DNA from 2 places in the Pseudomonas fragariae (ex Marin et al. 2024) genome. Region 2 is predicted to be linked to the other one. Evidence: predicted binding sites of a transcription regulator. Region 2 holds the regulator's gene; the other holds the start of a gene.
The links. Region 2 encodes sigma-54, which starts transcription at its own class of promoters, with help from an activator protein. Its sites were predicted from a motif close to ANTGGCATNNANNTTGCTNT; they were not measured.
Positions count from the first base shown of each region.

Region 1: a site for sigma-54 is predicted at 1,650-1,669, ahead of AC54XV_RS04595 (pilin). Genes of this name have one in related genera too.

Region 1 is NZ_CM184369.1:1,015,191-1,025,644, reverse strand. It holds gene gstA (glutathione transferase GstA) at 1-362, opposite strand, end outside; gene AC54XV_RS04600 (winged helix-turn-helix transcriptional regulator) at 517-909, shown strand; gene AC54XV_RS04595 (pilin) at 1,170-1,604, opposite strand; gene pilB (type IV-A pilus assembly ATPase PilB) at 1,831-3,525, shown strand; gene AC54XV_RS04585 (type II secretion system F family protein) at 3,528-4,745, shown strand; gene AC54XV_RS04580 (prepilin peptidase) at 4,747-5,619, shown strand; gene coaE (dephospho-CoA kinase) at 5,616-6,239, shown strand; gene yacG (DNA gyrase inhibitor YacG) at 6,236-6,445, shown strand; gene AC54XV_RS04565 (hypothetical protein) at 6,572-7,033, opposite strand; gene AC54XV_RS04560 (DUF1780 domain-containing protein) at 7,160-7,789, shown strand; gene AC54XV_RS04555 (MOSC domain-containing protein) at 7,786-8,319, shown strand; gene AC54XV_RS04550 (NAD(P)/FAD-dependent oxidoreductase) at 8,536-9,834, shown strand.
Region 2 is NZ_CM184369.1:5,033,592-5,044,045, forward strand. It holds gene AC54XV_RS21780 (KdsC family phosphatase) at 1-240, shown strand, start outside; gene lptC (LPS export ABC transporter periplasmic protein LptC) at 249-821, shown strand; gene lptA (lipopolysaccharide transport periplasmic protein LptA) at 808-1,356, shown strand; gene lptB (LPS export ABC transporter ATP-binding protein) at 1,357-2,082, shown strand; gene AC54XV_RS21800 (RNA polymerase factor sigma-54) at 2,265-3,758, shown strand; gene hpf (ribosome hibernation-promoting factor, HPF/YfiA family) at 3,834-4,142, shown strand; gene ptsN (PTS IIA-like nitrogen regulatory protein PtsN) at 4,153-4,617, shown strand; gene rapZ (RNase adapter RapZ) at 4,620-5,477, shown strand; gene AC54XV_RS21820 (HPr family phosphocarrier protein) at 5,493-5,765, shown strand; gene AC54XV_RS21825 (hypothetical protein) at 5,790-5,924, opposite strand; gene AC54XV_RS21830 (superoxide dismutase) at 5,952-6,563, opposite strand; gene AC54XV_RS21835 (DUF2753 family protein) at 6,565-7,026, opposite strand; one part of gene AC54XV_RS21840 (IS3 family transposase) at 7,877-8,766, opposite strand; one part of gene AC54XV_RS21840 (IS3 family transposase) at 8,766-9,018, opposite strand; gene pmbA (metalloprotease PmbA) at 9,277-10,454, opposite strand, start outside.

The DNA.
Region 1 (10,454 bases), 2.2 Mb from region 2:
GTGGCATCAGCCCCCTTCGCCAGATAGAAAAGCGGTGTCCAGGCCTTGTGATACTCAGCAGCCAGATAATTGAGTATCTCCTGCAGCCGTGCACGCTCCAGCGTGCCGTTGGCTGGCACCAGCGCTGGTACGAAGTGGTCACCCAGATATTGCAGCACGGCAGCGCCTTCAGTCAGAACAGCACCGTCATCCAACCCCAGCGCAGGAACAGCACCTTTGGGGTTGATCGCGTAATAGTCATCGCCGGATTCAAGCGTGTGCTGCCGCAGATTAACCTTGACCAATTCGTGAGCGACACCCGCTTCGTGCAACACGATATGAGCGGCAAGCGAGCAGGATCCGGGAGAGTAGTAGAACTTCATAGGTGATTGTTCCGGTGGTTGAGAATGACCAGATCCTAGCACCCAGATAACTTTTGTATAGCTGGTAACTTAAGGTTACTCTCATTCTCCGGTTACCATTCTGTAACATGGTTACGCGCTGGAAACTCGCGACTCGACAAAGGAACAACCCACCATGTCCCTGAAAATGCGCAAAAGCAAAGTCAACCATCCCGTCCCGGAATGCGCGGTGGCGGCGTGCATGTGGCTGCTGGGCGGAGTGTGGACTCCAAATCTACTGTGGAGTTTGAGTGCCGGTCCTCGACGATTTGGCGAACTGCGCGTTGATATTCCCGGCATTTCGGCAAAGATGCTGTCGGTACGGCTTAAGGAAATGGAGGAGAAAGGTGTGGTTGTTCGGACGGTGCTGGCGACTTCGCCGCCTTCTGCGGAGTACAGTCTTTCGGAGTTGGGGCTGGAGTTGCTGCCTGCGATTGAGGCGATTGCGGAGATTGGGTATAAACTTAGGTTGGAGCGGAGGAATGAAATGGTTGAATTGGCAGGTGGTAAACCACAGTTGAAACAGTGACTGGCCTTAGTGTGACGTCAGCATCAAGAAGACCATCATACTAGCTGAAAACGCCAATAGCGAAACTAAGATACCGCGAAGAGCCAATTACAACAACCAACACCACTTCAGAACCTTTATCACCAAGTAAGATCTGGTAAGTTATCGTGGATACTTATAGCAAGACATGGCATTTAAAAATTCATAGCGTGTGGCACGCAAAGAATAGCCCAGCCTACGGCTAGGCTATTCCATACCCCTGACAAAAGGGGATTTAACCATTAAGTTTTAGGAAGGTAGGCGGCTGTAACCGTACCACCAACACTCCATGTGCACTGAGCACTTGTAACACATATCATTGAATATACCACGGTTTTTGCGTCTACGTCAGCGCTACCGGTAGCTTGCATCACAACTGTAACAGTCCCCTGCGTTGCTGACGTACCAACAGCAGTAACAGAAGCAACATACTTACTAGTTATGCTAGCAGCAGCCGGCAAACCTAAAGATGCATTTGTTGTTGCAGCCGATAGACTACCGTCATTGAAAGCCAGCGCAAGTGCTTGCTGCGCCGGAGCAGAAATTGCAGAGGCCTCAGAAACCTTAGCTTTCAATGTGTAGGTATTGTATGAAGGGATTGCGACGGCAGCCAGAATGCCGATGATCGCAACTACGATCATGAGTTCGATTAACGTAAAACCTTTTTGTGCTTTCATTATTACTTCTCCGAGGCGTCAATTATGTGGTGCCTTGAAAACGAGCAAGCATAGGTCGTGCCAACAATACCACCACCCTGATCGCAGCAAAAATATGCGAAATACACGACTACAGAAGGCTCAGAAATTCGTAGAAACTGACAATTTTCGTCACATGTCTCTCTGCCATTTGGCAGCACCGCCCGACTGCGCTATAACCCACCCATTGTCCGTGTCTGGTGGTTTTATGACTGATGCTGTCCTCACTGGCCTGGCCAAACAATTGGTCCTAGCCGAGCTACTTACTGAACCTGTTGCGCAGCAAGCGTATCAGCAGGCGCGCCGCGACAAGATTTCGTTGGTGAGCTATCTGGTTCAGCACAAACTGGTCAAAAGCCTGACGCTGGCAGAATTGGCCTCCGATCAATTCGGCGTGCCGTTCATGGACCTCGCCAGCTTGGACAAGGAAAGCCTGCCTAAAGGCCTGGTGAGTGAAAAGCTGGTTCGACAGCATCACGCCCTGCCGCTGTGGCGACGCGGTAATAAGCTATTTATCGGGATTTCCGACCCTACGAATCATCAGGCAGTCACTGATATTCAGTTCAGCACTGGCCTGAACACCGAAGCGATTCTGGTAGAAGATGACAAGCTGACCACTGCAATAGATCGCTTTTTTGACAGTGATACCGGTCTAGGCAATCTGGAAGATGTCGATCTGGGCCTGGACATCGAGCCCGCGGATGGCAAGGAGACCTCGCTCGCTGCGCAGAACGACGCGGATGACGCTCCAGTGGTACGTTTCGTCAACAAAATGCTTATGGATGCCATCCGATTAGGATCATCCGACTTGCACTTTGAGCCCTACGAAAAGATCTTCCGCGTACGTTTGCGTACCGATGGCATCCTGCACGAAGTCGCCAGACCGCCGATTCATTTGGCAAACCGTATTGCTGCGCGTCTGAAGGTCATGGCCAGCCTCGATATTTCGGAACGACGCAAACCGCAGGACGGAAGGGTAAAGTTGCGGGTGTCGAAAACAAAGGCCATCGATTTTCGTATGAATACCCTGCCCACATTGTGGGGCGAGAAGATCGTGATGCGGATCCTCGACCCGACCAGCGCACAGATGGGCATCGATGCTCTGGGCTACGAGCCAGAACAAAAGGCGTTGTATCTGGAAGCGTTGAAGCAGCCGCAAGGTATGATTCTTGTGACCGGCCCGACAGGCTCCGGCAAGACAGTGTCGCTGTATACCGGCCTGAATATTCTTAATACCGTGGACATCAACATATCCACAGCCGAAGACCCGGTAGAGATCAACCTGGAAGGTATCAATCAGGTCAACGTCAACCCGCGCCAAGGGCTGGACTTTTCTCAGGCATTGCGCGCGTTCCTGCGTCAAGATCCCGACGTAATCATGGTCGGCGAGATTCGCGACCTGGAAACCGCCGAAATCGCTATTAAGGCGTCGCAAACCGGCCACATGGTGCTTTCAACGCTGCACACCAACAGCGCAGCAGAAACATTGACTCGACTGCATCATATGGGCGTTGCAGCGTTCAACATTGCCACCGCAATAAACCTGATTATTGCGCAGCGACTGGCGCGCAAGCTGTGTAGCCACTGCAAGAAAGAGCTCGATATTCCTCGCGAGACATTGATTAAAGAAGGCTTTCCAGAGGCGAAGATCGGTACGTTCAAGATCTATGGGCCGATGGGCTGCGAGCATTGCAATGGTGGTTATAGAGGCCGAGTCGGCATTTATGAGGTGGTCAAGAAAACAGCGGAGCTGGAGCGCATTATCATGGAAGAAGGTAACTCACTTGAGATTTCCAGGCAGATGCGCAAGGACGGCTTCAATGATCTGCGAACCTCGGGCCTGTCAAAAGCCATGCAGGGCATCACCAGCCTTGAAGAAGTCAACCGCGTGACCAAGGATTAAGCATGGCCAGCAAGGCAGTCAAAGTCATCGTTTACACGTGGGAAGGTGTGGACAAGAAGGGCACTAAAGCCAGTGGCGAACTGAGCGGCCATAATATGGCACTCGTAAAAGCCCAATTGCGCAAGCAAGGCATCAACCCCACCAAGGTGCGCAAGAAGTCCGCATCGATCTTCGGCAAAGGCAAGAAGATCAAGCCATTGGACATCGCGTTTTTTTCTCGGCAGATGGCAACGATGATGAAGGCTGGCGTGCCGTTGCTGCAGTCGTTTGACATCATCAGCGAGGGCGCTGAAAACCCAAACATGCGTACACTTGTGAGCTCGTTAAAGCAGGAAGTGTCGGCAGGCAACAGCTTTGCGACGGCGTTGCGACAGAAACCGGAATATTTCGATGACCTGTTTTGCAATCTGGTAGATGCCGGCGAGCAAGCGGGGGCACTTGAAAGTCTTCTGGACCGGGTCGCTAGCTACAAGGAGAAGACCGAAAAACTCAAAGCAAAAATCAAAAAAGCTATGACGTACCCAATCGCCGTGTTGATCGTAGCGATTATTGTGTCAGGTATTTTGTTGATCAAGGTGGTACCGCAGTTCCAATCCGTATTTGCTGGCTTTGGTGCTGACTTACCTGCGTTTACTCTGATGGTTATTGGTCTATCAAACATTGTTCAGGAATGGTGGCTGATAATTGTCGGTTTATTGTTTGCAGGTTTTTTTTTATTTAAGCGGGCCTACAAAAAATCTCAAAAATTTCGCGATGGCCTTGATCGTCTTTTGCTAAAAGCCCCCCTCATCGGGCCTCTTATTTTCAAATCTTCGGTAGCTCGCTATGCACGCACACTTGCTACGACTTTTGCCGCTGGTGTACCGCTTGTAGAGGCGTTGGACTCGGTTGCTGGAGCAACGGGCAATGTAGTGTTCAAAAATGCAGTCAACAAGGTCAAGCAAGACGTTTCCACAGGTATGCAATTGAATTTCTCGATGCGATCTACGGGAGTATTCCCAAGCCTTGCGATCCAGATGACAGCCATTGGCGAAGAATCCGGCGCCTTGGACACCATGCTCGACAAGGTAGCAACCTATTACGAGGATGAAGTCGATAACATGGTCGACAACCTGACCAGCCTGATGGAACCGATGATCATGGCCTTTTTGGGAGTGATCGTCGGCGGCCTTGTCATTGCCATGTACCTCCCCATCTTCAAACTTGGAAGCATTGTCTGACATGCCCCTCCTCGACCTCCTGGCCAGCTCCCCCCTGGCCTTCGTCACCACCTGCTGCATCCTCGGCCTGATCATCGGAAGCTTCCTCAACGTGGTCGTCTACCGCCTGCCAATAATGATGGAGCACGACTGGAAAGCCCAATCCCGAGAACTGCTCGGCCTGCCTGCTGAACCCGATCAACCCGTCTTCAATCTGAACCGCCCCCGTTCCAGCTGCCCGCATTGCGCACACAAAATCCGCCCTTGGGAGAACCTGCCGGTGATCAGCTATCTGCTGCTGCGTGGTAAATGCTCGCAGTGCAAAGCGCCGATCAGCAAACGCTACCCGCTGGTCGAGCTGACCTGCGCAGTGTTGTCGGCCTATGTGGCTTGGCATTTCGGTTTTGGCTGGCAGGCGGCGGCGATGCTGGTATTGGGCTGGGGGCTGCTGGCGATGAGTCTGATCGATGCTGATCACCAGCTGTTACCTGATTCTCTGGTGCTGCCACTGCTGTGGCTGGGCCTGATCGTCAACGCCTTCGGGCTGTTTACCTCGCTGAACGATGCGCTGTGGGGAGCGGTGGCCGGCTATCTGGCGCTGTGGTCGGTGTTCTGGCTGTTCAAGCTGGTGACCGGCAAGGAAGGCATGGGTTATGGCGACTTCAAGTTGCTGGCCATGCTGGGCGCGTGGGGCGGCTGGCAGATTTTGCCGTTGACCATCCTGTTATCGTCGCTGGTGGGCGCAGTGCTCGGGGTGATCATGATGCGTGTGCGCAGGGTCGAAAGCGGTACGCCGATCCCCTTTGGTCCTTATCTGGCCATTGCGGGGTGGATCGCTTTGCTCTGGGGTGGTCAAATAACCGACTCTTACATGCAGTTTGCCGGTTTCAGATGACTCACCCTGATGAAAAACCCTGGATTCTTGGCCTGACTGGCGGCATCGGTAGCGGTAAAAGTGCAGCGGCGAAGTGTTTTAGCGACCTTGGCGTCGACACTGTGGATGCCGATCATGCCGCCCGCTGGGTAGTCGAGCCCGGGCGCCCGGCGCTGGAGCAGATAGCGGCGCACTTCGGTAAAGGCGTGTTGCAGACCAGCGGCGAGCTGGACCGTGGCGCGCTGCGCAAGCTGATCTTCGAAAACCCCGAGCAGCGGCGCTGGCTGGAAGCACTGCTGCATCCGCTGATCAATCAGGAAATCGTCAGCCATCTGGCCAAGGCCAAATCACCGTATGCCATTCTGGTCTCGCCACTGCTGGTCGAGTCCGGGCAATACCGCATGGTCCAGCGGCTGCTGGTGATTGATGCTCCGGCGCACCTGCAGATAGAACGCACCATGCTGCGCGACAGCTCCAGCCAGGAGCAGGTCGAAGCCATTCTCAAGGTGCAGATCCAGCGTGAAGACCGCCTGCGTCATGCCAATGATGTGCTGGTCAACGACCGCGATCACGCCTGGCTTAGCAGCGAAGTCGAGCGGCTGCACCACTTTTACCTTACTTTGCGTGGAGGCCAATCATGAGCCAACCAATGACCGTTCAATGCCCAACCTGCGACGCCCCGGTGGAATGGAGCGCAGCCAGTCCGAGCCGCCCGTTCTGCTCCGAGCGCTGCAAACTGATCGACCTGGGAGCCTGGGCTTCTGAAGAGCATGCAATTCCGGTTAGCCCGGATGCTGAGGACGAGTTGTTCTCGGGTGATCTGGAGGCTCCGCACAGGGGGCATTGATAACAGGTCGATGTGAAGCAACTCGCTTATACGCAACTACGAGGGCTATCTTTCAGCCGCATCTCAGGACGCCTGTGATGGCCCTTTCGCGAGCAAGCTCGCTCCCACGACGCTCATGTCTCGCGATCATTTACGGTCCAACGCAGCCGTCAACGCATCAGCACTGCCAAACTGCTGCTGACTGACCAACTGCCCGTCGCGCAACTGTAACCACAGCACCTTATCGTCATCGCCTGCGTACTGCGGCACGATGCGCGCGTCTCGATCAAGCATCACGCGATAGCTGTAGTCACGCATTTTGGGGATGGCGAACATGTTGGCGATGATGGTTGGCATTTTCTGGATGTCAGCGACAAACACCGTGTGGCGTGATTCCAGAAAGCCTTTTGGCTTGTCCTGAAGGGCGGCATTCACCAACTTGGCGGCGTCCATGCTGCGTGCGACCAGCAGGGTTTGCGTCTGGTTGTTCAGGGTGTAGGGTTGATCGTATTGATCGAGCAGTGTCCAGGAGGACAGGCGCTCGCCGACTTGCAGCGCATTGGCGGTGAGGGGCAGCAAGGCCAGCAGCAGGATGGGCAGGAGCTTCACAGGTCGATCCTCGATAAAAGCAGCGCCTGCGGACATTTATCGCACGCGATCAAAAAATGAATTGCCAGTCTACACCCCTGCATTCACTCTTCCAGTCATGGCAACTTGAACGCTAAGCTTGGCCCTATGGATGACTCAGACTACCTGCGCCTGTTGACGATCCAGGCCGAACAAGCCAACGCCTTTCTTTCCAATGCGCGGAAGTGGGAGCGTGAGCGCTGGGTTTGTCAGCGCCTGTTGCAGGGGCTGAACATTGCCCATCGCAATGAGGACTTCACGCCTGCCACTCAGGAGCCGCCGGATGTGCTGTTTCGTGACGGGCGCTTCGAGGTGTTTTTCGTGCTGGATGAGGGGCGGCGTCTTAATGACGAGTGGCGCGAGGAGTTGGCGCGACGACGAAGCGCGTTCTCGTTGAGCCAACTGGTACGTCGGGAGGCCAAGCCCAAGCGGATTCCGGCCTCTGACCTGCTGCACCGACTCGCCCCTACCCTGCGCAAGAAATCCACCAACTATCGCGAACGCGGCATTGATCTGGGCGGGCTGGATATCATCGCCTTCGCCAGCCTCAAGCGCGAGGTGCTGGACCTCAACAGTCACTTTCCACCACCGACCGAGTACTTGCGTCAGGGCTGGCGCTCGTTGTCGCTGGTGGGGCCGACCTTCGCTCGGGTATTGTTCGCGCATCCGGGCGCTCCGGATTTTCTGCGTACCAATCTGGGGCGCAGTGTCGTTTTCGATGTTGGAATCAGTTTATGAGCCCCTTGCAGGAACTGCTGGCCGATGTGCCTCAACAAGGTCGTGTGCGCTGGATCGGCGTGCGTCCGCAATCGCGGGTCGAGATGATCGAGCTGGATGCCGTGGAAGCACGTCGTGAAGCAGGTCTGACCGGCGATCACTCGCGGCCCGGCCCGCGCAATGCGCGGCAGGTGACGTTGATCCAGTGGGAACATCTGGCAGTGGTTGGCTCGTTGCTGAACCGCGCGGCGGATAACCCTATCGTGCCGCAGGATTTGCGGCGCAATCTGGTGATCAGCGGCATCAACCTGTTCAGCCTGAAGAATCGACGTTTCCGGATCGGTCAGGCGATTTTCGAAACCACCGGCTGGTGTCAGCCGTGTGCGCGACTTGAGCAGCGTCTTGGTCACGGGACGTTCCAGGCGGTGCGCGGGCATGGTGGAATCACTGCGCGAGTGTTACAAAGCGGAATCATCCGCCTGGACGATACGCTGCAGGTCGAGCCGCTGGAAATCACCGATCCCTGGCCCCCTGCCCGACAGCACGCCTGAGACAAGGGATAAATTGAGCAGACACCTGAACCCGGAACCGCAAAGGTGTGTCGAAGAGTACCTTCAGGCACACCGGCATCCAGTCGAGCGCAGGCCGCTCCTGACCCGGGCAGTGTGGTGATGAACCCTTTATTGAGCCTTCTGACGCTATGAGCTGCCTTGCGCTCGCGAAGATCGAGCTCCCCCCGAATTCCTTAAACCTTCCGAGTAATCCTTATGACGCATCGTATTGTTATCGTTGGCGGAGGCGCTGGCGGTCTGGAGCTGGCTACCAGTCTGGGCAAGACCCTTGGCAAGAAAGGCACGGCCAGTGTCACGCTGGTTGATGCCAACTTGACGCATATCTGGAAACCGCTGTTGCACGAAGTGGCTGCCGGTTCGCTCAACTCGTATGAGGACGAGCTGAACTACGTGGCTCAGGCCAAGTGGAACAACTTTCAGTTTCAGCTCGGGCGCATGACCGGTCTGGACCGCGCCAGCCGCCAGATTCATCTGGCCGAGACGCTGGATGAAAACGGCGCAGAACTGGTTCCGGCACGCAGCCTGGGTTACGACTCGCTGGTCATCGCCGTGGGCAGCACCACCAACGACTTCGGCACCAAGGGCGCGGCAGAGCACTGCCTGTTTCTTGACAGCCGCAAACAGGCCGAGCGCTTTCACCAGCAACTGCTCAACCACTACCTGCGCGCCCACGCCGGCCAGGCCGACAGCGCGCAGGAAATCACCGTGGCCATCGTGGGTGCCGGTGCAACCGGTGTCGAGCTGGCGGCAGAGCTGCACAACGCGGCACATGAGCTGGCGGCTTACGGGCTGGGTCAGATCAAGCCGGAAAACCTGCGCATCACGGTGATCGAAGCCGGGCCACGGGTGTTGCCCGCGCTGCCCGAGCGCATCGGCGCGCCGGTGCACAAGACGCTGGAAAAGCTCGGCGTGACGGTACTGACCAATGCAGCAGTCAGTGAAGTGACGGCTGATGGCTTGATCACCGCTACCGGGCAGGTCATCCCGGCCAGCCTGAAGGTCTGGGCGGCAGGTATTCGTGCCCCGGCCTTCCTGCATGAGCTGGATGGCCTGGAAAGCAACCGGATCAATCAGTTGCAAGTGTTGCCGACGCTGCAAACCACCCGTGACGAAAATATCTTCGCCTTCGGTGACTGCGCGGCCTGCCCGCAAAAAGGCACCGACCGCAACGTCCCGCCGCGCGCTCAGGCCGCCCACCAGCAGGCATCCTTGCTGGTCAAATCGCTACGCTTGCGGATTGAAGGCAAGACATTGCCGGAGTACACCTACAAGGACTACGGCTCGCTGATCTCGCTGTCGAGCTTCTCGGCCGTCGGCAATCTGATGGGTAACCTGATGGGCAGCGTGATGCTTGAAGGCTGGCTGGCGCGGATGTTCTACGTGTCGCTGTACCGCATGCACCAGATGGCGCTGTACGGCACCTTCCGTACCCTGATGCTGATGCTGGGCAGCAAGATCGGTAAAGGCACCGAGCCGCGGATGAAGCTGCACTAAGCCACACCAGACGAGAGGCGTACGGGAAAACACTATCGTGCCCATGCTCCGTAGCGTGAGGAACGATCATCTCGACTATCGTGCGGCGCTCTGCGTCGCATGCCATTCCGGACGCTCCGCCTCCTCTTGACGACGCAGAGCGTCGTGAACTGCATTCCCACGCTGGAGCGTGAGGAACGATCACCCCACTATCGTGCGGCGCTCTGCGTCGCATGCCTTTCCGGACGCTCTGCGTCCTCTTGCGACGCGGAGCGTCGTGAACCGTATTCCCACGCTGGAGCGTGCGGAACGATCATCTCACTATCGTGCGGCGCTCTGCGTCGTATGCCATTCCGGACGCTCCGCGTCCTCTTGCGACGCGGAGCGTCGTGAACTGCATTCACACGCTGGAGCGTGCGGAACGATCATCTCACTATCGTGCGGCGCTCTGCGTCGCATGCCTTTCCGGACGCTCTGCGTCCTCTCCCTAGTGAATCCGGCTGTTCTGCCAACGCGTTCGCTGCGCCGACTTGCGATGCCCCGAATACCCGCTATTTTTAACAGGATCGGGTTGTGCGCCAAGCGACCGGACGGAAGGCTCTCGTACTGGTATCAAGTTTGTCTGCGGCGCGCAGATAACC
Region 2 (10,454 bases):
CTGGCAGAACTCAACCTGAGTTACGAACAGGTCGCCTATCTGGGTGATGATCTGCCAGACTTGCCCGTCATCAGACGCGTCGGTCTGGGCATGGCAGTGGCCAATGCTGCCGGCTTTGTACGCGAGCACGCACACGGGATAACCAGGGCGCGAGGCGGCGAAGGTGCAGCGCGCGAATTCTGCGAACTGATTCTGAGTGCGCAAGGCAACCTTGAAGCGGCTCACTCCGCCTATTTATAGAAGCCATTATGTTCACTAAAAAAATTCGCAAGTTCCTGCTTCTCGGGGTACTGGCGCTGCTGCTGGCAGCGGTCGGTTACTGGAACATCAGCCCGGAAAGCTTCATGGACCAGCCTGATGCGTCGCTTGACGACACGGCGATCGACTACTATGCGATCAATACTCGCAGCGTGCAGTACCTGCCAGACGGCACACTTCAGTACGACATGACCTCCGACAAGGTCGAGCATGTGAAGGCCACAGATGTGAGCCTGCTGACGACACCCAATCTGAACATGTACCGCGGCGGAGCATTTCCGTGGCACGTGCAAAGCAAACGAGGTGAAGTTTCGTCCGACGGCGATCAGGTCGAGCTGATGGATTCCGTTCGTGTTGAACGCACCGATGAAAAACAGCGCACGACCATTATTACCAGCAGCCGCATGACCGTATTTCCTCAGAAGGAATATGCGCAGACCGACCAAGACGTTAGAATCGACGGCGCGGGCGGTGTCACTACGGCCAAGGGAATGAAAGCGTATTTGAAAGACAGCAGGATGGACCTGCTGTCCAACGTAAGAGGACAGTATGAGGCTCGTTAAAACTCTTCCTTTATTGCTCGGCCTGGGCGCAGCACTGGGAAGCGCGAGCGCCTGGTCCCTGCCAACCGACCGAGATCAGCCTATCCACATCCAGTCTGACGATGCTCAGCTCGATGACAAGAAAGGCGTGGCGACTTACAAGGGCAATGTCATCATCACTCAGGGCTCGATGAAAATCACGGGCAACACCGTGACGATCACGCGTAATGCCCAGGGCGAAGTCGACGTATTTACCTCCGTCGGCAACCTGGCCTACTACGAGCAGAAGCCTGCCGTGGACAAGCCGATCGTGCAGGCCTATGCCGTCACCATCCAGTATTACGCCGGCCAGGACCGTATCGTCCTGATCGACAAGGCCAAGGTCATCAATGACGGCAACACCTCGGAAGGCGAGAAAATCGTCTACGACACGGTCAGACAGGTCGTCAGTGCCGGTCGGGCCAATGGCGGCGCCAAGGTGACCACGCCACGTCCGCGTATCGACATGGTCATCCAGCCGAAAAAGAAAACCGATCAACCTCAGAAGGCCCAGTAAATGGCGACGCTCAAAGCCCAGCATCTGGCTAAAAGCTACAAAAGCCGGCAGGTCGTGCGCGATGTGAGCATCTCCATCGACAGCGGCCAGATCGTCGGCCTGCTGGGCCCGAACGGCGCCGGCAAGACCACCTGCTTCTACATGATCGTGGGTCTGGTCCAGGCTGATCAGGGGCGCGTGCTGATTGACGATCTGGATGTCAGCCATCAACCCATGCACGGTCGCGCCCGCGCAGGCATCGGCTACTTGCCTCAGGAAGCCTCGATCTTCCGCAAGCTGTCGGTGTCCGACAACATCATGGCGATTCTCGAGACCCGCAAGGAGCTCGATGCCGGTGCTCGCCGCAAGGAGCTGGAAAGCCTCCTGCAGGAGTTCCACATCACCCATATCCGTGACAACCTGGGCATGAGCCTGTCGGGTGGTGAACGTCGCCGTGTGGAAATCGCCCGGGCTCTGGCCACCGCGCCTAAATTCATCCTGCTGGATGAACCGTTTGCAGGTGTCGACCCTATTTCGGTAGGCGACATCAAGCAGATCATTCACCATCTCAAGGCCAAGGGTATCGGTGTACTGATCACTGACCACAACGTCCGGGAAACGCTGGATATCTGCGAAACAGCCTACATCGTCAACGATGGACAGCTGATTGCGGAAGGCGATTCGGAGACCATTCTGGCGAATCAGCTGGTGAAAGAGGTCTACCTCGGCCACGAGTTCCGCCTTTAATCGACTGCCCTTTGCGCTTCGCAGCCGATTGATGCCTACGCAGTGTATTGACAACATTTTATTTGTCATATCACTCTAGGCAAACGCACAGGTTTCAGGCATATAATTTGCTTAAGTTGGCGCCACGGCGCCTGTAGTAGATGGCGCATGCGCGCCGGCGAATAAGGTGTTTAGCCCCTGCCATGAAACCATCGCTAGTCTTGAGAATGGGCCAGCAGCTGACGATGACACCGCAGCTGCAACAGGCAATCCGCTTACTTCAGCTTTCCACTCTGGATCTCCAGCAGGAGATCCAGGAGGCGCTGGAGTCAAACCCTATGCTGGAGCGGCAGGAAGAAGGCGACGACTTCGACCATTCCGACCCGCTTGCCGACAACATCGAACAAAAGCCCAACCCCGACGTTCAGGAACCGACCTATCAGGAATCCGCGCCTACCGTGGACAACCTTGAAGAAGGTGAATGGAACGAACGCATTCCCAACGAGCTGCCCGTCGATACCGCATGGGAAGACATCTACCAGACCAGCGCCAGCAGCCTGCCAAGCAACGATGACGACGAGTGGGACTTCACCACGCGCACCTCTGTGGGCGAAAGCCTGCAAAGCCACCTGCTGTGGCAACTGAATGTCGCGCCGATGTCCGACAAGGACCGTCTGGTAGCGGTTACGCTGATCGACTGCATCAACAACCAGGGTTATCTCGACGAGACGCTCGATGAGATTCTCGAGTCCTTCGACCCCGAACTGGACATCGAGCTCGACGAGATCGAAGCCGTACTGCACCGCATCCAGCAGTTTGAACCTGCCGGCATCGGCGCTCGCAACCTGAGCGAATGCCTGCTGCTGCAACTGCGCCAGCTGCCAGCAAAAACACCCTGGCTGACAGAAGCACAACGCCTGGTCAGCGACTACATCGACCTGCTCGGAAGCCGCGACTACGGCCAGCTGATGCGACGCATGAAGCTCAAGGAAGACGAGCTGCGTCAGGTCATCGAACTGGTGCAGAGCCTCAACCCGCGTCCAGGCTCGCAGATCGAATCCACAGAAGCCGAATACGTCATTCCGGATGTGATCGTGCGCAAGGACAATGAACGCTGGCTGGTCGAACTCAATCAGGAGTCGGTGCCGCGCCTGCGCGTCAATCCGCAATACGCGGGCTTCGTACGGCGCGCCGATACCAGCGCAGACAACACCTTCATGCGCAATCAGTTGCAGGAAGCGCGCTGGTTCATCAAGAGCCTGCAAAGCCGCAACGAAACGTTGATGAAGGTCGCCACGCAAATCGTCGAACATCAGCGCGGCTTTCTCGAGTACGGTGACGAGGCCATGAAGCCGCTCGTCCTGCACGACATCGCCGAGGCAGTGGGCATGCACGAGTCGACCATCTCGCGCGTAACCACCCAGAAATTCATGCACACCCCACGCGGCATTTACGAGCTGAAATACTTCTTCTCAAGCCATGTGAGCACCTCCGAGGGCGGTGAATGCTCGTCCACGGCAATTCGCGCAATCATCAAAAAACTGGTTGCGGCGGAAAATCAGAAAAAGCCGTTGAGTGATAGCAAGATCGCTGGTTTACTGGAGGCACAAGGCATTCAAGTAGCCCGTCGCACAGTCGCCAAGTACCGTGAGTCTCTCGGGATCGCCCCTTCCAGTGAGCGTAAGCGGCTGATGTGATGCAGGCCGAGCCACAGCGTCCCAGAGGCATGCGCCATGCCTGCCTCTTTATGCACTGGCAAAGGAGAAAGCTGTATGCAAGTCAACATCAGTGGACACCAACTGGAAGTGACCAAACCCCTTCGTGAATACGTTGAGCTCAAGCTCAAGAAGCTCGAGGGGCATTTTGACAAGATTACCAACGTGCAGGTCACGATGACGGTCGAAAAGCTCAAGCAGAAGATCGAAGCCACGTTGCACATCCATGGTGGAGAGGTCGTTGCCAATGCTGAACATGATGACATGTATGCTGCCATCGACCTGCTCACTGACAAGCTAGACCGACAATTGCTCAAGCATAAGGAAAAGCAGCAAAGCATCCTCAAAGGTGCGGCCGCTCGCTAACGCCCATTTAATGATCCGAATCGAAAATATCCTGACCCCCGGCCGCTCCCTTGTGAACGTGCCGGGCGGCAGTAAAAAGCGTGTACTCGAAGAAATTGCCAACCTGATCGGCCGTGAAGTGCCGGGCATGGTGTCGGACACAGTATTCGCAAGTCTCGTCGCCCGGGAAAAACTGGGCTCGACCGGTTTTGGCAACGGTATTGCCATCCCCCACTGCCGCCTCGCTGACTGCAGCGAGCCTGTCAGTGCAGTGATTCACCTCTCCACCCCTGTGGATTTCGACGCCATCGATGGTGCGCCGGTCGACCTGCTGTTCGTCTTGCTGGTCCCGCAAGCTGCCACCGATGAACACCTGGAGCTGCTGCGCCAGATCGCCAGCATGCTCGACGACAAAGATGTGCGTAAGCGCCTGCGCAGTGCCGAAAGCGCTGAGGCGCTTTATCAAGTGGTGCTGGACGTGCAGAACGGAAACTGACCATGCGCATGATCATCGTCAGCGGTCGCTCCGGCTCAGGCAAGAGTACGGCGCTCGATGTGCTGGAAGACAACGGCTTTTACTGTGTCGATAACCTGCCGGCCGGCCTGTTGCCGGAGCTGGCCGAACGCGCGCTGATCAACACCGAACTCGCCGAACCCTTGCTGGCGGTTTCGATAGATGCCCGCAATCTGCCCAGCCACCTGACCCGTTTTCCGCAGATGCTGGATGAAGTACGCTCGCGCAATATTCAGTGCGACGTGCTGTATCTGGATGCAGACGAAGCCACCCTGCTCAAGCGCTTCTCGGAAACCCGGCGCCGCCACCCGCTGAGCACGGCAGATCGTTCGCTGGCCGAAGCGATACGTGATGAAACCGCACTGCTTGGCCCGATCATCGATCTGGCCGACCTGAAGATCAACACCACCCACCTGAATCTCTATCAGTTGCGCGACGCGCTCAAGCTTCGTCTGCTGAACAAGCCCGAGCCAGGCACTGCATTTCTGATCGAGTCCTTTGGTTTCAAGCGCGGCATGCCTGTCGATGCAGACCTGGTATTCGATGTGCGCTGCCTGCCCAATCCGTACTGGAAGCCAGAACTGCGCGACCACTCGGGGCTTGAACAACCCGTTATCGACTACCTGTCGGTGCAGCCTGACGTCGAAGAAATGTTTCAGGACATCTTCGCTTACCTGAACAAATGGCTACCCCGGTTTGCAGCCAGTAACCGTTCTTACGTTACCATTGCCATCGGCTGTACCGGCGGACACCATCGTTCGGTCTACCTGACCGAGCGGCTTGGTCAGGTCTTGCAACAATCACTCAAGAACGTTCAGGTCCGCCACCGCGACCTCAGCTGAAGGATTTTCACTGCGATGCCCGCTCGTCAAATCACCATCATCAACAAACTGGGCCTGCACGCCCGCGCTGCCGCCAAATTCGTCGGGGTCGCAGGCAAGTTTCCCTGCAAGATCAGGGTCGGCCGCACTCCGGAGAGCATGGTCGACGGTAAAAGCATCATGGCCGTGATGATGCTGGCTGCCGGCAAGGGCACCGAGATCCACCTGCACACCGAAGGCGAATTCGAACAGGAAGCGCTTGATGGCCTGATCGAGCTGATCGACAACCGGTTTGATGAGGGCGAATAAGCCCTCGTACAAACGCGGTATCCGTCACCACCAGCCTTGCACGCGCATCCAGCTCAGCCCGTGGGCAATCAGTAGCGCCATACCCGCCAACAGCAGCACGCTCCCGACTGCCAGACGAAATAACCGCACATTGCTGAGCGTGAGGAATCCGGAGCGCATACGCCGCCTTGGGTCCGGCTGCCAGGCTCAGGCCAGAGCGGCCTGATAACGGCGGGACACCTCATCCCAATTGATCACGTTGTAGAACGCATTGATGTATTCGGGACGACGGTTCTGATAGCGCAGGTAGTAAGCGTGCTCCCACACGTCCAGCCCCAGAATCGGCGTATTGCCGTTCATCAGCGGGCTGTCCTGGTTACCACTGCTTTCCACCACCAGCTTTTTGTCAGGCGTGACGCTCAGCCATGCCCAGCCACTGCCGAAACGGGTCAATGCGGCCTTGGTGAATGCCTCCTTGAAGCTTTCGTAGCCACCCAGTTGCTCATTGATGGCAGACCCGACAGCGCCCGTGGGCAAGCCGCCGCCGCCCGGCACCATGACTTCCCAGAACAACGAGTGATTGGCATGGCCGCCACCCTGATTGATCACCGCTGGACGGAGGTTTTCAGGCAACTGCTGGACACTGGCCACCAGCTTCTCCACCGACCAGTCGGCGAACTCCGTCCCTTCGACCGCGGCATTGAGGTTATTGATGTACGTCTGGTGATGCTTGGTGTAGTGGATTTCCATGGTTTGCGCATCGATATGTGGTTCAAGGGCATCGTATGCGTAAGGCAGTGCAGGCAAGGTGTATGGCATTTCAATGTGCTCCGTAGAAAAGTCCGGAAGGGCTTGCCGAATGGCGCTGTAGCGATGAACGGGTGTGCTCGCTGCCGCTGTTCAGCAACCGATGAGTGCGCGGGTATTCGCCGTGTTCGCTGATGAAACTCAGCAGCTCGGCGTATGTTTTGCTGCTGTGGCGCAAGGCTGCCTCGCGTAACGCGGGCGGGAGGCGTTGATTCTGCATGGTCTGCAACAGGTGCTGGTGGATGGCACACAGGTACTCGGCGCTCTCCTCCGGCTGGCCCAGACTCAGGTGCAGATCCGCCAGGTTATGGTGAGAAATCACACAGGCCGCGACCGCTTCATCGACATCCGCCCAGCGCTCGAACAAGACCTGCGCCAACGCCAGCGCCTGAAGGTACAACTCGCGAGCTTCGACCCAATCGCCAAGATTGAAACAGCGATTGGCCAGCTCGATGGTGCGTTTCCAATGCTGCATGAGGTACCTCCAGGAACATTGACTGGGCAGCGACCATGGGCCGGGGCGGGGCGCTCAATCGCGCCAGGGACGCCTCTTGGCGAGGTAATGCTCGATCAGCAGAGGCTCGTCGGTTTCAAGCGCACAACGAATCCGCAGACTCAAGCCACGCTGGTTTCCAGATAAGACAACTCGTGCAGAACAGACCCCATGATCGCAGTTCATTTTAGAAATGATATTCATTATTAAATGAGATACAGAATCAACACAAGCCCGATCGCTGCACGGCCTTGCACCGGTGAGCGTGAACATGCTTTGAGGGAGACGTAACACGCGGGTTCGGACGAAGGTTATGGGCGGCCAAAACCGGAGGTGGATGGGTGACGCAGAGCGTCACGAACGGCATTCCCACGCGGGAGCGTGAGGAACGATCAGCCTGACTATCGTGCGGCGCTCCGCGTCGCATGCCTTTCCGGACGCTCTGCGCCCTCTTGACGACGCAGAGCGTCGTGAACTGCATTCCCACGCTGGAGCGTAGGGAACGATAACCTCAACTATCGTGCGGCGCTCCGCGTCGCATGCCTTTCCGGACGCTCTGCGTCCTCTTGACGACGCAGAGCGTCGTGAACTGCATTCCCACGCTGGAGCGTAGGGAACGATAACCTCAACTATCGTGCGGCGCTCCGCGTCGCATGCCTTTCCGGACGCTCTGCGTCCTCTTGCGACGCAGAGCGTCGAGCACTGCACTCCCACGCTGGAGCGTGCGGAACGACCATCGCAACTATCGTGCGGCGCTCCGCGTCGCATGCCTTTCTAGAAGCTCAGCGTCATCCTTGATCTGGTCAACTGATTCCGGACACAGTTATAGAAGCTACGCCGCCATTTTTTCCTGATCCACTGGCGTGCGGTATTCGTTGTAGCTGTGCAGCCTGACCTGATTGTAGTGATGGATTACGTAACGAAGCACATCAGGGCGTGCTTCCTCCTCGTTCCGATAGCCCTTTTTCGGTATCCATTCGGACTTCAGGCTGCCGAAAAAGCGTTCCATCGGGGCATTGTCCCAGCAGTTTCCGCGACGGCTCATGCTCTGCTGCATACCGAGCGACTCAAGTTTAGTGCGGAACATCTCGCTACTGTACTGGCAGCCTTGGTCGGAGTGAAACATGACCTTGTGTGGCTTTCCTCGAGCTTCATGAGCCAATGCCAGCGCCTTGCAAGTCAACGTTGAGTCTGGTGTGCTGGAAATCGCCCAACCCACTATCCGCCTGGCGTACAGGTCAAGCACAGCCGCCAGATATACCCAGTGCGTACCAGCCCAGATATACGTTATATCTCCGCACCAGACCTGATTGGGGGCTGATACTTCAAATTGGCGTTCCAGCAAATTCTCGGCGAATCGGGATTGCACGACGCTATGCCGATAAGGCCTCGGTCGACGCTGACAGCTTTGCAAACCCGCCTCGGCCATCAGACGACCAGCCAAAAACCTGCCAACCTGCTCACCCCGGGCTTTCAAGGCCGCTGACAAACTGCGAGCTCCCATTGATCGGCGACTTTGAGTGTGCAATTGAATCGCCTCGACCTTGAGCCGTTCTCTGTCGGGATCAACTCGATCCCGCTGCTTCAGATAGTCGTAATACCGGCTGCGGTTCATTCCAAACACACGGCACAAGTCAGTCACAGTAAAACGCTCACTCAACTTCTCGATCAGAATCACCGATCGAGGGAATCGGACATCAAGAGAGCGGTAGCCTTTTTTAGGATTTCCTTCTCGATTTCAAGCTTGCGAATTTTGGCATGCAGAGCCTGGATCTGTTGTTGTTCAGCGGTCATGGCATTAGCCGTTTCAGGCGTTACTCCCCCGCGCTCCTGCCTTAACTGTTCAACCCAGCGGCGCAGTGCTGTTGCCCCGACACCCATAGCCTCGCAGGCCTGAGCGGTTGAATAATTGGCATCAAGAACAAGGCGGGCAGCCTCAAGTCTGAACTCGGTTGGAAACTGACGTTTTGACATAGGACACCTCATCGTTGAGCGGTAGGGTACCGCTCCTTTGGGTGTGTCCGGAATGATTAGGCCACATCACCTGGCGACGCAGAGCGTCGTGAACTGCATTCCCACGCGGGAGCGTAGGGAACGATAACCTCAACTATCGTGCGGCGCTCCGCGTCGCATGCCTTTCCGGACGCTCTGCGTCCTCTTGACGACGCAGAGCGTCGTGAACTGCATTCACACGCGGGAGCGTGAGGAACGATAGCCTGAATCGGGGATCTGTCAGCTCCCCGCCACCATCATGCGCTCGATCAGTACCGAGCCGGTGCGGATGTTGCTGCGCAGCTCAAGATCGCTGCCAACGGCGACGATCTGCTTGAACATGTCGCGCATGTTGCCGGCAATGGTCACTTCCTGAACCGGGAACTGAATCTCGCCGTTCTCGACCCAGAAGCCTGCCGCGCCGCGTGAATAGTCGCCGGTGACCATGTTCAGACCGCTGCCCATCAATTCGGTCACCAGCAGGCCACGTCCCATACGCCGGATCAGCGCAGCCTGGTCGTCCGAGCCATGGCTAACGAACAGGTTGTGCACACCGCCCGCGTTGGCGGTGCTCGGCATGCCCAGCTTGCGGCCGGAATACGTGCTCAACACATAGGAAACCAGATCGCCACCTGCCACGAACGGTTTGGCGAAGGTCGCCAGACCATCGCTGTCGAACGCTGAGCTGCCCATCGCATGCCTGAGGTGCGGGCGCTCATCGATGGTCATCCACTCAGGAAACAGGCGCTCACCCAGCGCGCCTTCGAGGAACGACGACTTGCGATACAGGGTTCCCCCGGAAATGGCGCCGAGAAAGCTGCCGAACAGGCCGCCTGCCAGCTCTGCAGCAAACAGCACCGGCACTTCACAGGTCGGCACAGGACGCGCGCCCAGACGGCTCGCTGCACGCAACGCCGCCTTGCGACCAATGCTCTGCGCATCGGCCAGCAGCTCGCCCTGGCGGTTGACGTCATACCAGTAATCGCGCTGCATCTGACCTTCGCCCTCGGCGATCATCACACAGCTGAGGCTGTGCCGCGTTGACGCATAGCCACCGATGAAGCCATTGCTGTTGCCGTACACACGGCAGCCCTGATGGGTATTGAGCGTGGTGCCGTCGGCATTCTTGATGCGGCTGTCGGCATCGAAGGCCGCCGCTTCGCAGAGCAGCGCTTTCTCGATGGCCTGCTCGGGCGTGATGTCCCAGGTGTGATAAAGGTCAAAATCCATAACCTCTTTGGCCATCAGCGCAGCGTCGGCCAGCCCGGAGCTTTCATCCTCGGAGGTGTGTTCGGCAATCGCCAGTGCAGCGGCGACCGTTTCACGAATCGCATCGGCGCCGGTTGCCGACGTGCTGGCCGAGCCCTTGCGCTGTCCGACATACAGGGTGATACCAAAGCCCTGATCGCGGTTGAACT